DNA from 2 places in the Stenotrophomonas sp. YJH_SMC_29 genome. Region 1 is predicted to be linked to the other one. Evidence: predicted binding sites of a transcription regulator. Region 1 holds the regulator's gene; the other holds the start of a gene.

Evidence for each region. Region 1 encodes FliA, which starts transcription of late flagellar genes. Its sites were predicted from a motif close to TAAAGTTTNNCNNNCNNNGGCCGATAA; they were not measured.
Region 2: a site for FliA is predicted at 2,525-2,551, ahead of AC5P9I_RS02735 (methyl-accepting chemotaxis protein). Genes of this name have one in related genera too.

What each region holds. Positions count from the first base shown of each region.
Region 1 covers NZ_JCAFUK010000027.1:29,763-37,574, reverse strand. The annotation lists gene motD (flagellar motor protein MotD) at 1-329, opposite strand, end outside; gene AC5P9I_RS20590 (flagellar motor protein) at 331-1,071, opposite strand; gene AC5P9I_RS20585 (chemotaxis protein CheA) at 1,173-3,002, opposite strand; gene AC5P9I_RS20580 (protein phosphatase CheZ) at 3,005-3,610, opposite strand; gene cheY (chemotaxis response regulator CheY) at 3,610-4,002, opposite strand; gene AC5P9I_RS20570 (RNA polymerase sigma factor FliA) at 4,060-4,803, opposite strand; gene AC5P9I_RS20565 (MinD/ParA family ATP-binding protein) at 4,800-5,687, opposite strand; gene flhF (flagellar biosynthesis GTPase FlhF) at 5,674-7,290, opposite strand; gene flhA (flagellar biosynthesis protein FlhA) at 7,436-7,812, opposite strand, start outside.
Region 2 covers NZ_JCAFUK010000001.1:569,461-577,272, reverse strand. The annotation lists gene AC5P9I_RS02745 (hypothetical protein) at 1-1,028, opposite strand, end outside; gene AC5P9I_RS02740 (AAA family ATPase) at 1,015-2,364, opposite strand; gene AC5P9I_RS02735 (methyl-accepting chemotaxis protein) at 2,581-4,704, shown strand; gene AC5P9I_RS02730 (hypothetical protein) at 4,791-5,078, opposite strand; gene AC5P9I_RS02725 (alpha/beta fold hydrolase) at 5,213-5,914, shown strand; gene AC5P9I_RS02720 (hypothetical protein) at 5,923-6,411, opposite strand; gene AC5P9I_RS02715 (catalase) at 6,434-7,812, opposite strand, start outside.

The DNA.
Region 1 (7,812 bases):
TGCGAGGCCATCGACGGCAGCAGCGTCGGGTCGTGCGAGGGCGCCGGCGCCGATGGGCCGATCTTGGTGCCGGACTTGATCACCGACGGGCTGTCCCAGCCGCCGCCCTGCACCTGCTTGTTGCCCACCTGCACCGGATTGATCGTGCGCGGCGCGCCGCCGAAGGCATCGGTCAGCGCGTCGGCCATGATCCGGTACTTGCCCTCGTTCACCGAGGAGATCGCGTACATGACCACGAAGAAGGCGAGCAGCAGCGTCATCAGGTCGGCATAGGGGATCGCCCATGCTTCGTGGTTGGCGTGCTCTTCGTGGTGCTTGCGGCGGGCCATGTCAGTGCAGGAAGCCGGAGAGGTTGGTTTCGATGTTGCGCGGGTTTTCGCCCTGGGCGATCGAGATCAGGCCTTCGATGACCATCTCGCGGTCGCGCGTGTTGTGCGAGATCACGCTCTTGAGCTTGGCAGCGATCGGCAGGAACAGCAGGTTGGCCGAGGCGATGCCGTAGATCGTGGCGGTGAACGCGGCGGCGATGCCGTGGCCGAGCTTGCTCGGGTCAGCCAGGTTCTTCATCACCGCGATCAGGCCGAGCACGGCGCCGATGATGCCGAGGGTGGGGGCGTAGATGCCCATCGCCTCGAACACCTTGGCGCCGGCCTGGTCCTGGTGTTCCTGGCTGCCCAGTTCGATCTCCAGCATGTGCCGCATCGATTCGGGCTCGACGCCGTCCACCAGCAGCTGCAGGCCCTTGCGCAGGAACGGGTCCTGCTGCGCTTCCACCTGCGATTCCAGGCCCAGCAGGCCCTGGCGGCGGGCGATGTTGCTCCACTCGACGATCTGCTGGATCAGCTCGCGGCGGTCGCTGTGCGGGGGGCGCACGACCCAGCGCACGATCTTGAACGCATGCTTGAACACCGCCGGCGAGGTGTGCAGCAGGATCGCGGCAACGGTGCCGACGATGACGATCACGAACGCCGCAGGCGACCACAGGGACGCCAGGCCGGCGCCCTTGAGGATGCTGCCGCCGACCAGCGAGGCCAGGGCGAGAAAGAGTCCAATGAGGCTGAGTCTATCCATGGATCCGGTATCGGCTTGTATGAATGGGACTTGAGACACCGGTAGATCGCGTAACGACGGTAGTCACAGTTTTCGGGGCACCGGGACTGGCCCGGCGAGCGTCAGCGCAGGCCGTCCACATCCAGGATCAGCGCCATGCGACCATCGCCGATCAAGGTTGCACCGGCGTAGCCGCGCAGGCCGCGCAGGGCCTTCGGCAATGGCTTGATGACCACTTCCTCGCGCCCGCGGACCTGGTCCACGACCAGGCCGAAGCGCGCTTCACCGGCCTGCAGCACGACGATGGTCAGCAGGGTCGACGTGGCGGGCGTCACATCCAGCCACTGGCGGAGATCGACCAGCGGCAGGGTGTGCGAACGGCGGTCGAGCACGGCGCGGCCATCGAACCATCCCAGCGACGTGCCAGGCGCGTGCAGCACTTCCATCACGCGGGCCAGCGGCAACGCATAGACGTCTTCGCCGGCCTGCACCAGCAGCGTCGGCAGGATCGCCAGGGTGAGCGGCACGCGGATCAGGAAGCGGCTGCCACGGCCCAGTTCCGACTGGATCTGGATCTGCCCGCTGAGTTCGCGGATGCGCGACTGCACCACGTCCATGCCGACGCCACGGCCGGAGATGTCCGTGACCTGCTGCTTGGTCGAAAAGCCCGGCAGGAACACCAGGTGCAGGCACTCCTCGCTGCTCAGGCGGGCGGCGGCCTCGGGATCGATCAGGCCCTTCTCGCGCGCCTTCGCACGCAGCTTTTCCGGATCAATGCCGGCGCCATCGTCCTGCACCTCGATGCTGACGTAGTCACCTTCCTGCTGCGCGGACAGCCGCACGTGGCCCATCCGCGGCTTGCCCTGTGCTTCGCGCAGGTCGGGCATTTCCACGCCATGGTCGATGGCATTGCGGACCAAGTGCACCAGCGGGTCGGCCAGGGCCTCGACCAGGTTGCGGTCGAGTTCGGTCTCGGCGCCGATCAACTCCAGGTCCACTTCCTTCTTCAGCGAGCGGGCGACATCGCGGGCGACCTTGGGGAAGCGCGAGAACACCTTGCCCACTGGCTGCATGCGGGTGCGCATCACCGCCGACTGCAGGCGCGCGGTGGCGATGTCCAGGGTGGACACGGCGCGGTCCAGCTCCTCGTCGCGCAGGCGGGCACGCAGGGTCTTGAGCCGGTTGCGCGACAGCACCAGTTCGCCGATCAGATTGACGATCGCATCCAGGCGCTTGGTGTCCACGCGCACGGTATGTTCCGCCTCGGCCAGCGGCTTGGCGGCCGGCTTGGGCGCCGGCGCCGGTGCGGCCGCCGGGCGTGGGGCAGCGAGCGGCGCCGGCGCCGGCGCAGCGGCAGGCTTGGCGCCGGGTGCGGCGCCACCGTGCAGCTGGTCGAGCAGGGCTTCGAATTCGTCTTCGCTGATCAGCCCGTCGTCGGCCTTCTTGGCCGGTGCGACCGCGGTCGGGGCGTTGCCGCCGTGCAGCTGGTCAAGCAGGGCTTCGAATTCGTCGTCGGTGATCAGGTCACTGCTACCGGCTGCCGGAGCGGCGGCGACAGGCGCCGCCGCGGTGCCACCGTGCACATCGAACTGGGCGATCAGGTCCGGCGGTGCATAGCCCGGTTCGGTGCCGGACGACACGGCGTCCAGCATCGACTGCAGGTAGTCCAGCGATTGCTGCGCGGCGTCGAAGTGGTGCGCCTGCAATACGGCCTGGCCGGCGCGCGCGGCGCCCAGCGCTTCCTCAGCAGCGTGGCACAGCTCGACCATCGCGGTGACGCCAAGGAAGCCGGCGCCGCCCTTGAGCGTGTGATAGCCGCGGAACACCGCGTTCAGCTGTTCGCCGTCCTGCGGTGCCTGCTCCAGCGACACCAGCTGTTCGCCGAGGCGATCCAGGATTTCCTGTGCCTCGATGATGAAATCGGCAGTGATGTCGTCGGATACCGCGCTCATGCTTACAGCCCCAGATCCGACAACAGGTCGTCGGCGTCGTTCTGCGAGACCGCGTGGCGGTCCAGTCCCTTCAGTGCCGGCCCGGCCAGTTCCGGGTCGGTGCGATGCTGTTCCGGCGGCAGGCCGAGCGCGCCGAAGCCTTCGTGCACGCGGCGGACGATGCCGACCACGCGACGGATGATCTGCCCGGTCAGGTCCTGGTAGCTCTGGGTCAGGGCGATCTCGGTCAGGTTGTGGCGGATGCGCTCGAGCTGTGCGTCCTGGCCCGGCTGCAGGCCTTCGGCGCGCAGCTGCTCGGTCAGGCTGCGGCATTCCTCGGCCAGGTCCAAGGTGCGGTGGGTAGCCTGTTCGGTCATCGCCACCACATGGTCCAGGCGTGCGCAGGCATCGTCCAGTTCACCGGCCTCGCTGGGCACGGTCGGCAATTCGCCCAGGGCCTGCCCGAGCTCGCGGGCCAGCCGCGAGAGGCCGCTCATCATCGGCTGCGTGCGCAGCGCGACCAGCCCGTCGATGCGTTGACGCCAGGCGGCTTCATCGCCGGACTCCAGCGCGTCCAGGGCTTCCTGCAGGCGCAGGGCGAGGGCGTTTCTGTCGACCGTGGTATCCATCAGGCGCTGGCCGCCAGGCGTTCGAAGATCTTGCCGAGCTTTTCTTCCAGCGTCTGCGCGGTGAACGGCTTGATGATGTAGCCGTTCACGCCGTTCTGGGCTGCTTCGATGATCTGCTCGCGCTTGGCTTCGGCGGTGACCATCAGCACCGGCAGGGTCTTCAGCTTGGCGTCGGCGCGGATCGCCTTGAGCAGTTCGATGCCGGTCATCACCGGCATGTTCCAGTCGGTGACCACGAAATCGAACGGCTGGCTCTGCAGCAGCGACAGCGCGGCATGCCCGTCCTCGGCTTCGGCGGTGTTGGTGAAGCCAAGATCGCCCAGCAGGTTCTTGACGATCCGACGCATGGTCGAGAAGTCGTCGACGATCAGGATGCGCATGTTCTTGTTCAAAGCAGAGTTCCTTTGTTGTTCATTCCGGGCGGCCGGGGGCAGCCGCCTCGGGCATGTTCACTCTTCCAGGCCGGCGTCCGCCGCCTCGAAAATCTTCAGCCGTCCACGCAGGCGCAGCACGGCCTGGCCGTGGATCTGGCAGACCCGCGATTCGCTCACGCCGAGCACCGCGCCGATCTCCTTCAGGTTCAGTTCCTGCTCGTAGTAGAGCGAGAGCACCAGCTGTTCGCGCTCGGGCAGGTGGCCGATGGCCTTGCCCAGCTCGCGACCGAACTCGCCACGCTCCAGCACCTGTTGCGGGGTCGGGCCGCCCTGGGCGACGGTGTCCAGCTCGCCCTGGTCTTCGATGCGCGATTCCAGGCTCAGCACCTGGCCGCGCGCGGCGTCTTCCATCAGGCGCAGGTACTCGGGCAGCGGCATCTCCATCGCGGCGGCGACTTCGGTGGCGCTGGCGGCGCGACCGCTGCTCTGTTCCAGGCGGCGGATGGTGGCGGCCGCATCGCGTGCGCGCCGGTGCACCGAGCGCGGCACCCAGTCGCCACGGCGGATCTCGTCGATCATCGAGCCGCGGATGCGGATCGAGGCGTAGGTTTCGAACGAAGCGCCCTGGTCGGCGTCGTAACTGCGCGAGGCTTCGATCAGGCCCATCATGCCGGCCTGGATCAGGTCGTCCACCTCGACGCTGGCGGGCAGGCGCGCGGCCAGATGGTGGGCGATGCGCCGCACCAGGTCCGAATGCTGGGCGATGACATCGTTGGCCGCCGAGCGCTGGACTTCCCTGTACTGGGCTGCGCCTTTCATGCTGCCACCCCACGCTGCTTGAGGATGCGTTCGAGGAAGAACTCGACGCCACCGCGCGGTTCGGTCGGCGCCTGCCAGCGCGCGGTACGGCGTGCGATCTCGGTGATCGCCAGCGCCGACGGGCTGGACGGATAGGCCTTCACCACCGGCTGCTGGCGCTGCACCGACAGGCGCAGCCAGTCATCCTGCGGCACGCAGCCCAGGTAGTTCAGCGAGACGTCGGCCAGGAACTTCTCGCAGACGCGGGTCAGCTTTTCGTACAGCACGCGGCCCTCGTTGGGGTCGCGGACCATGTTGGCCACCACCTGGACGCGGTCCACGCCCCGTTCGCGCGACAGCACCTTGATCAGCGCGTAGGCGTCGGTGATGGACGCCGGCTCGTCACAGACCACCACCACGGTGTCCTGCGCGGCCTGGCAGAAGGTCAGCACGCCGTCGGTGATGCCGGCGGCGGTGTCCACCACCATGATGTCCAGCTCGCGTTCCAGTTCGGAGAACACATTGACCAGGCCGACGTGCTCGGCGGGGGCCAGCTCGGCCATGTGCCGGCGGCCGGACGCGGCCGGCACCACCAGCACCCCGTTCGGGCCTTCGACGATGACGTCGTCCAGCGAGCAGCGGCCGGCGACCAGGTCGGCCAGCGTAAAGGTGGGGTTCAAGCCCAGGATCACGTCGATGTTGGCCAGGCCGAGGTCGGCGTCCAGCAGCAGCGTGCGCTTGCCCATGCCGGCCAGCGCCACGGCCAGGTTGGCCGACACGTTGGTCTTGCCCACGCCACCCTTGCCGCCGGTCACGGCAATGGTGCGCACAGGGCCGAGCGGCTCGCTGCGGGTGGCCGACAGCGGGAAGGTCTTGGTCAGCTTGGCGTACTCACGCGACGGCATGGTTCAACTCCGGGTTGCAGGGCATATCGGCCGCTCGGCGCAAATCTTCAAGGCGAAGTACAAGATTGGCTGCACTGGCCCGGTGCAGGTCCTCCGGAACGTCCTGCCCATCGGTCACCCAGGTGATCGGCAGGGCGTGGTCCACGGCCACCGACAGGGCGTTGCCGAAGCGGCCGGTCTCGTCCAGCTTGCTCAGCACCAGGCCCTGCAGGTTGGCGGCGCCGAAGCGGCGGACCACCTCGTCCATGTCGCCGAAGCTGGTGTTGGCCGGCAGCACCAGCAGGGTGCGGACCTGGCGCGCGGCGCGCAGCCACTGCAGCTGGGCGGCCAGCGCGCGGTCGCGCGGGCCCAGGCCGGCGGTGTCGATCAGCACCAGCTTGTAGTCCTTCAGGCGTTCCAGCAGCTGGTCCAGGTCGGTGCCGCTGTTGGCCTCGTGCACCGCGATACCGAGCTGGCGGCCGTAGCCATACAGCTGCTCGCGGGCGCCGATGCGGGTGGTGTCGGTGGTGACCAGGGCCACGTCACGCGGCGCATGCTTCTCGGCGAAGCGCGAGGCCAGCTTGGCGATGGTGGTGGTCTTGCCGGCGCCGGTCGGGCCCACAAGGGCGATCACGCCGCCTTCTTCCAGCGGGTCGACCGGGGCGATCGGCAGCTTGCGCGAGATCAGCCCCAGCATCAGGCCGCGGCCGCGGTGGGCTTCGGTTTCCAGCGGAATCTGCATGGCCACGTCGCGGGCCAGGCCGGCGTCGAAGCCGTACTCGTCCATCAGGTCCAGCGCGGTGGCGCGCACCGGGCAGCCGCGCAGGCGCTCGTCGGTGAAGCGGTTCATCTCGCGCTCGATCACCTGGCGCATGCCGGCCACTTCCTGGCGCAGCTGGCGGATCTCGGCGTCGTCCTGGGCGACCACCGTCAGCACCGGGCCCGGGGCCAGGGTGGGCGCCGGCGCGGCTTCGACGATGGCATCGGCCAATGCCGGTTCGGTGGCGGCGTTGGCCGGCTGCCCGTCGGCGACGGCAGCGGTCGGCAGCGGCGGCGGCTGCAGCGCCGGCGCCACGCTTTCGTGATGCGCCTCGTGCGGCGGATCGATCGGGAAGCGGGCGCGGTTGGCCGGCACAGCCGCGGCCGGTGCGACGATGGCTTCGGCGAACGGCGCGAAGATCTGCTCCGGCAGTGCCGGTTCGTTGACGGTGGCACGCGCCAGGGTGGCGGCAAAGCCGGTGCTGCCACGGGTCGGCACGATCTCGTCGGCGCTGTCCAGCGTGCGGCCGGTGGCGCCGACGGCGGCGCGGGCAAGGGCGGCCACCGCCGAGGTGGTGGCGGCGACCGGTTCCGGCGCCGGGGTGGCGCTGCGGCGGCGGGTGACGGCGGCGATCACCGCGTCGGCGGCGGTGCGCGGCTTGGCTGCCGGCGGCGGTGCGACGTCACGGCGCGAGGCTTCCAGTGCACGCTGCACGGCGCTCTCGTCATAGTTGGCGGCGGCGACGATCTCGATGCCTTCCTCGATCCGGCGGTTGGACAGGATCACGGCGTCAGGACCGTGTTCCTTGCGCACCAGGTTCATGGCCGAACGCATGTCGGCGGCGACGAATCGTTTGATTTTCATGCTGTGGTCACGAGGCGAAGACGGCGGGGTGGCGGTCGGGGAACTCGGGTGATCGGTGGTCTGCACGGTGCGGGTTCCCCTTGGTATCGGTCTGTTGCGTTGGTTCGAAAGTGGTGTCTGTTTTCTGGCGCGTCGGAGCCCGGCGTCAGCTGATCGTTCCGACCAGCTTCAGGCGCTTGTCTTCCGGCACCTCGCTGTAGGCCAGGACCGACAGCGACGGAACGCTGTGGCGGACCAGGCGGGCCAGCGCGGCGCGCACCGGGCCGGGTACCAGCACGACCGCGGGCTCGTTGCGGGCTTCCTGCTTGCTGACACATTCGGCCAGGCTCTGGTGCAGTCGCTCAGCGAGTCCGGGTTCCAGCGCGGCGCCGTTGCCCTGCGTGGACTCCTGCAAGACACGTTCCAATTGCGGGTTGAGGGTGAACACCGGCAGCTCCGCCGACATTCCGGCGATCTCCTGCACGATGAAGCGGCCCAGTGCGGTGCGCACGGCAGCGGTCAGCACGGCCGGGTCCTGGCTGC
Region 2 (7,812 bases), on a different contig from region 1:
TCGACCACGGTGTACGCGGAGCCGCGTTGCAGCAACAGGTCGGGACGGCGACAGAGTCCGTTATGGGCGAACATTGAATGCTGTCGCTGTCCCCAGGTGTCCCGTTGCTCGATGGCGATGGGGTGGGATGGGAGATAAGTACTGTCACAGGTGACGACGGATGTGCCGTGCGTGTCGCTCGCCTGTTGCAGGGCATCATGCAGGCACATGGATTCCCAGACAGGCCAGAAATCCCGCATGCCCCAGACCTGGCCCTGCTGCACACTACCTGCGAGCGCGGGATGAAGGTAGCGTTCCAGTGCTGCATGCAGCGAAAGAAACTCCGCGCTGCGCAGCGTTGCCTGCCGGTAGCACGTTCTCAGGAGTTGCTGGAGTCGCCGCAGCAGCAGCTCCTGTGCCCAGGCATCACCTTCATGCAGCGAGTCACCCTCGCGCAGATGGCGATGGCGGAAGTCCGTTGCGCGCTGTACGGCATCCATGGTGAAGCGTCCCCAGATGATGCCGGGATCGATCTGCAGCAGGTTGCGATAGAAGTCGTCAGCGAGAAAAAAATACAGGCCGACGATGTCGGCGGTCCCGCGTTCGCATACGCTTCGCCGGGTGGGAAGCTTCGGAAAGAAGGGGGCGTCGTCGTCGTTGAACAATGCATGGTGAAGCTGGCGGTCAGCGTACTTCAGATTGCCATCCTGCCGCCGCGCCATCTGTGAGCGAAGTGAAAGCAGTCGAAGTGGATTGGAATGGTTGAACAGCGAGTCGATGGCAATGGCGTCGACGAACGAAGCGGGGGCCGCTGCAAGTCCACGTCCATGCGTGTCTGCCTCAATGCCGTCCTGCTGCGGTGCATGTCCGAGATCTGATTGGACATTCCTGAAAGCGGCGAAAGCCAGGTAGAGCAGACGGAATGCGTCGCGGGGCGCGGTGGAGGTCGGCATGCCATGCGGCACGCGCAGCTCGGTGCGCCCATCTTCCACGAACAGGCCCACAGCGCTGGACCCAGCCGCGACGACGCTGACGTCATGCAGCTGCATGCAGATCTTCCGAAACAGTGAAGCTGCGGATGAAGTCATCGCGTCGGGCGGAAAACTGTCCGAAGGTCCTCAGTGATTCCGGGGGAATACGCAGCCATTCTGCAAGTGGGGACTTGTCCCTTTCGAAGACGTTGTCCCACAGGTAGAGGAATAGCTTTCCCTCGATATCACTGGCGGCGATATGGTGGGCAATGGGATGGACTTCCTGCGTCACGGCAAGCGCTTCGACGAAATCCTCAATGAGCATCCCGTCCTTGGTCTTCTGGAAGTTTATCTTTGACTTGTAGTAGGGGGATGAGCCGCTGATGGCAAAGGCAATAGTCTTCAATTTGCGCTTGGCGGACTCGTCAAAGCCCGAGAGTGTGTCGATTGCCTTCAAGGTCTCGGCATTGCAGGATTTCCGGAGCTTGCAGAATGCATCGTCGAACCTCTGGCTGTAGTCCGCGCCCTGCATGTACTCCGCAGCACCTGGGGCAAGCTTGCGCAGTTCGGCAATCGATGCAGCGTGCGTCTGTTCCAGCGTCGCGGGTGGTGTTGTTGCAGCGATGGCCCGCGCCTTGATGAACCAGGGGCCGATCAGTTTGTCGTCGAGATTCGGAGAGGTGCATTTCTCGACGATCATCGCATTGAGAGCATCCACCAGCATCTTCCAGGTAACCGATGGGTGGCCTTCGATCGTTGTATTGGCCTGCGCAGCGGGAACTGCATTGAACTCGGCTGGACTGAACTGGAAATTCCAGCGGCGCTTGAATGCAGAGTCCATGAAGAAGATCGATTCGTCGCCAGTGTTCATGGTCCCGATCAGGTAGAGATTCGCCGGAAGCCTCAGCATGCGCTCATCTTCGATACGACCGATCAGCGTGGAGGAGTCTCTGTCATCACGAGCTTCAAGTTCGCGGATCTCGTTGATCAGCGCCTGCACCGTCAGTTTCGAGGCACAGACGGAATAGCTGGATTGTCCGTCATCGTCACGGTCCAGCAGCTGGAAGATGTCGCCGAAGATTTCCGCGCAGTTGCCGCGGTTGATTTCGTCAATGAGCAGGACAACGTTGCGAGGCGGCGAATCGGCCGTGCCATGCTCTGAACGGTGTAGGGCAAGTGCCAACGCGCGGATGAAGGGGCCGGCATGCACTTGGTAATGGACCTTGTTGCCCTCGGACAGTGGCAACAGGCGGGAGACGAAATCGCCGTAACCAAACTCGGCGTGGAACGTCACGGGGATGACCTCGTCCGGGCGAATGCCGAGCATCGGCGTCTTCTCATACCGGGCCTTGTAACTCTTGCTGGTTCCCGGTGGGCCGAAAATAATCAACTGGTGGGGAAGATCGTGGCTCATCAGATGTATCCATTCATCTTCAAGGATCGATTCGATTCTAAGGGGCCACGATGTAGGCGGGCACCCTTGGCAGCATGGAAGGGAACTTTAGGGTCGCTAGCGCCAGGAATTGACGCCATCACCTCTCTGAACCGCACCCGGACGAGCGTGGCAGCTCCCATCAAGGCGCTTCGGGCCACGCCGATAAGGGCGCATCCCCCCGTTTTGGATGTACCGATGAACTACTTGAGGAATGTCAGGGTTGCCTGGCGTCTTGGGCTGGGCTTTGGCCTGTTGCTGCTGCTGGTTGCCGCCGTGGTCGCCACCGGGGCCACCGCCAGCGTCGTGCAGAAGCGCGCGATGCAGCAGGTGGTCGATATCAGCGTGGCCAAGGTGCGCCTGCTGTCGCAGATGCTCGATGCCAACAACCAGATGATGGTGGTGCGCCGCGAGATGCTGATCCGCCAAGGTGACGACCGCAGCAGCGACGAGAAGCGCATTGCCGATCTGGTCAAGCGCTACGAGGCCAGCTGGTCCGCCTACCAGGCGCTTCCGGGTGATGCCGAAGGCAAAGCCATTGCGGAAACCATCGCCGCCAAGCGAGCCATCGCACGCCCGCTCAACAAGCAGACCAGCGAGCTGATGGAGAAGGGCGACTATCCGGGTGCCGTGGCGCTTACCCTGGGCCCGGTGCAGGACGCGGCCAACGGCTGGAACAAGGCGCTGTCGGACGGCGTGGACTTCGAGGAAAAGGAAAGCCGCAAGGCTGCTGCCGAAGCGATCCGACTGGGCGAGCGCAGCCTGTTGCAGCTGCTGGTGCTGGGCGGCGTCGCGCTGTTGGCGGGCATCGCTGCCTCGGTGATGATCGGCCGCAGCCTGACCGGCCCGCTGGCGCGCGCGGTGAACCTGGCCGAGCGGCTGTCCAAGGGCCAGCTGGACCAGGAGTTCCGCCTCGGTGGCCGCGACGAGCTGACCCAGCTGGGCGAGGCCATGGCCAGCGTCCGCCAGAGCGTGCAGGCGGCGATCGGCGCGCAGCTGCAGATGGCCGAGCAGCACGAGGCCGGTGCGATCCGCTATCGCATGGACGCCAGAGCCTTCCCCGGCGATTTCGGCCGCATGGTGCAGGCGACCAACAGCCTGGTCGAATCGCACGTTGAGGTGGAACTGCTGATGGCCGAGGTGATGCAGCGCTACGCCATCGGTGACCTCAGCCGTGATCTGCCTGACTACCCGGGCGAGAAGGCCACGCTGACCCGTACGCTGGCTGCAGTGAAGCAGAGCTTGATGGCGATCAACGCGCAGATTGATGAACTGGCCCGCGCCGCTCGCGCCGGTGACTTCAGCATGCGTGGTGATGCGGCTGCGTTCCAGTTCCAGTTCAAGGCAATGGTCGAGCACCTCAACGGCATGATGGCCAGTTCGCAGGCCAGCATCGCCGATGTCTCCGACGTGCTGCGCGCGATTTCGCACGGCGACCTGACCGCGCGCATGGATGGCGAGTACGACGGCGTGTTCGCCCGCATGCGTGACGACGCCAATACCACCACCGCGCAGCTGACCGGCATCGTGCAGGGCATCCAGGCCGCCGCCGACAGCATCAACAATGCCGCGCAGGAACTGGCGGCCGGTAACAACGACCTCTCGCGCCGCACCGAACAGCAGGCGGCCAACCTGGAGGAGGCCGCCGCGTCGATGGAGGAACTGACCTCGACCGTACGCCAGAACGCCGAACTGGCGCGGCAGGCCGACAGTGAAGCGCGTGCCGCCGGTGCCGCTGTGCGCGAGACCGAGCAGGCAATGGCACAGATGGCCTCGGTGATGGGCGAGATCGATCAGTCTTCGGCACGCATTTCGGAAATCTCGACGGTGATCGACGGCATCGCGTTCCAGACCAACATCCTCGCACTGAACGCTGCAGTGGAAGCCGCGCGCGCGGGCGAGCAGGGGCGTGGCTTTGCGGTGGTCGCCAGCGAGGTGCGTACGCTCGCGCAGCGTGCCGGTGTCGCCGCCAAGGAAATCAAGGAGCTGATCGAAGACGCTGCTGCCAAGGTGAAGAGTGGCCTGGCGGTGACCGTTGAATCCGAAGCTGCAATCGCGCGCGTGGCCCAGGCCAGTTCGCGTACCACCCAGCTGATGAGCGACATCGCAGCGGCCAGCAAGGAGCAGGCCGCCGGCATCGAGCAGGTCAACCAGGTGGTGGTGCAGATGGACCAGGTGACCCAGCAGAACGCGGCCCTGGTGGAAGAAGCCACTGCCGCGAGCCGCGCGCTGGAAGAACAGGCGCATGCGCTGACCACGTCGGTGGCGGTATTCAAGGTGGAAGGCGCGGTGGTCTCTGCTGTGCCCCGTCGCGCAGCCTGAGCGGGCTGCCAGTGCAGTGACAGGAATACGGCCGCCTTGAGCGGCCGTATTGCCATCGCCCGCTCAGGCAGAAGGGAGGATCGCCCTCATTGCTCCAGGACGCTGCCGAGCATGGCCCCAAGCACGTAAAGCACCCCAAGCGTGGGGGGAATCACCAGGAGGTAGACGGTCATCCAGGTCATTCCGGAAAGCCAGCTTCCTACGCCGATGGCGTTGAGTGCTGCGGTCTGCAGCATCACCGGCAGCTGCATGAGGATGTAGGCGCTCTTGGGGTCGCTGTTGGACCGGGCATCGAACACCAGCCAGGCGGTCAGCGCGAGATAGAGCGCGCATAGGGCGATGCCGGTCAAGCTGAGCCAGCGGGGCTTGCGCATGCCACCTTCTCTGTTCCGTCAGGGGCCATCAGGGTAGCGCCGCGATCAGCGGCGTGCACTTCCCTGGGTCGAGCCGATAAGCGAAGCTGCGGGGCAGGGAATCGTGCGAAGGGGCCTGGAAGGTGAGCAATGTGATGAGCGCCGTGATGCTCCCGATCGTGATGCTGCCGGGGCTGGATGGCAGCGGCCTGCTGTCGACATGCTTCGTGGAGGCGATGCAGGGCCAGGGAGTTACCGTGCAGGTGCTGCCGCTACCCATGCAGGGGCCACAGGACTACGTTACGTTGGCGTCGATCCTGCGTCCGCAGCTTCCCATCGCTCCCTTTGTGCTGCTGGCTGAATCGTTTGCCGGGCCACTGGCCATCGAACTGGCGGCGGCTTCACCGCCGGGATTGCGCGGATTGATACTGAGTACGACTTTCGCGCGGCGACCGGTGCCGCTGCCAGCGGCGAGCGCACGCTTGCTTGCCCCCGCATGGCCACGGCCGCCGCTGGCGTTGCTGGCCCGGCTTCTGCTGGGGCATTGGCGGACACGCATGAACCTTCGCGAGCTGCGACATGCGATCGCTGCGGCGCCGGCCGCGATGCTGCGGCAGCGCGCTGCGGCGACACTGCAGATCGATGTCCGCGCGCAGTTGCCGAAGCTCACGCTGCCGACGCTATGCCTGCATGCACGACAGGACCACCTGTTGTGGCCGCCCAGCGTGGCCGAGCTGCAGCTCTTGTTGCCCGACGCCCGGCACGTATCGCTGGAAGGGCCCCATCTGCTGCTGCAGGCCCGTGCTCACGCAGCCGCAGCCGAAGTTGCTGCATGGATGAGGACGCTCCCCTCCTGACCGACGCTTCAGCCGCGCGCACGCGTACGCGCAGCCTTCTTCGCCGCCGCCTTGCGCACGGTCTTCTTCGCGGCCCGCGTCTCGGCTGCCTTCTTCGCGGCGGCGCTCCGCGAGGCGGCCGTACCCGTCTTCTTGGCCGCAGCCTTCTTCGCCGTCTTCTTTGCGGCCTTCTTTGTCGCGGTCTTGCGAGCCGGTGCCTTCTTCGCCACCGCCTTCTTCGCAGGTGCCTTCTTCGCCGCCGTCGTCTTGGTTGCGGCCTTCTTTGTGGCCGACTTCCTGGCAGGCGCCTTCTTGGCAGCCTTCTTGCTGGTCGCCTTCTTCGCGCCCTTGCGGGCACTGCCGGCGCGCTTGCCGCCGCCGTCCTGCTTGTTCACGGTGGCCCAGGCAATGCGCTCGGCGGTGCCTTCACTCGCGCCGCGATCACGTTCGCTTTCCTCGATGTGCTCGGCCTGGCGCTTCTGCTTTTCGGTGTATGCGGATTTGTCACCACGGGGCATGACGATTCTCCTGTCGTTGTGGTCAGGCCAGCAGGCGCAGCTTGGGCTCACGCGCCCACTGGCGGGTGGCGGCCGCCGCCAGGAATGCCTTGGCGTCTTCTGCTTCGACGATGCCGGGGTCGTTGCCGACCCGCGCCGCCTTCAGCAGCGCCTGGCCGCCCGCGTCGCTGGCGATGGCCTTCAGGTGTGCCCACGCCTGGCTGACGAACTCCAGGGCGGCGCTCTCTTTCGACAACGCCTTTGATGCCTCTACGCTCAGCACCACGGCCACCGCATCGAACACGGCCGATGGCGTGCCGGCCAGTTGCCCATCGGCGGCCTGTACGCTGCCGTCACTGAGCGTGGCGCCTCCCACTTTTGGTGCGACCAGTTTCACGTCTGCACCTGCCTTCCGGGCCGCCTTGCTCAGGCTGGCAATCACGCGCGCGTCGGAGCCTTCGTCGAACAGGATGCCGATGCAGCGACCCTGCAGGGTGGGCTTGTTGCGGCCGATCACGCGCACTTCCGGGGCCGGCGGCATGTCCCGCACCGGGGTAGCGGTTGGCGCGGGGTCGGGCAGTGCAGGCAGGGCCAGGCCATTGGCCACGCGCTGCGCCAGCGTGTCATCGATGTTGCGCAGGTGGCTGACCGTGCGCACCCGCACCTTCAGCGTTTCCACCTTGGACAACTCGAAGACCAGCGCCGATGCCAGGTGCGCCTGCTCCGGCTTTTCCAGGCTGCGGAAGAACATGCGGGCCTGGCTGTAGTGGTCGGCGAAACTCTCTGCGCGGGTGCGGCCCTTGCGGCCATCGTCGGCGCTGGCGTGGCTGCGGAAGCCGGTGGGCGTCTCGCGCGGGGTGTCGTCCTGCAGCGAGCTGGGGTCGTAGGCCACCCGGCCCTTGGGCACCTGCATCTGCATGTGGCCATCGCGCTGATGATTGGCAAACGGGCACTTCGGCGCGTTCACCGGGATCTGGTGGAAGTTCGGGCCGCCCAGGCGCAGCAGCTGGGTGTCCAGGTAAGAAAACAGGCGGCCCTGCAGCAGCGGGTCGTTGCTGAAGTCGATGCCGGGCGGCACGTTGGCCGGGCAGAACGCCACCTGCTCGGTCTCGGCGAAGAAGTTGTCCGGCCAGCGGTCCAGCACCATGCGCCCGATCACCTGCAACGGCACCAGCGATTCGGGAATGATCTTGGTCGGATCCAGGTGATCGAACGGGAAGGCGTCGGCTTCTTCTTCGGTGAACAGCTGCACCGCCAGCTCCCATTCGGGAAAGTCGCCGCGCTGGATGGCCTCGAACAGGTCGCGGCGATGGAAGTCGTTGTCGGCCGATTGCAGTTTCAACGCTTCGTCCCAGACCGTGGACTGGATGCCCAGCTTGGGCCGCCAGTGGAACTTGACGAACGTCGACTCGCCGGCCTCGT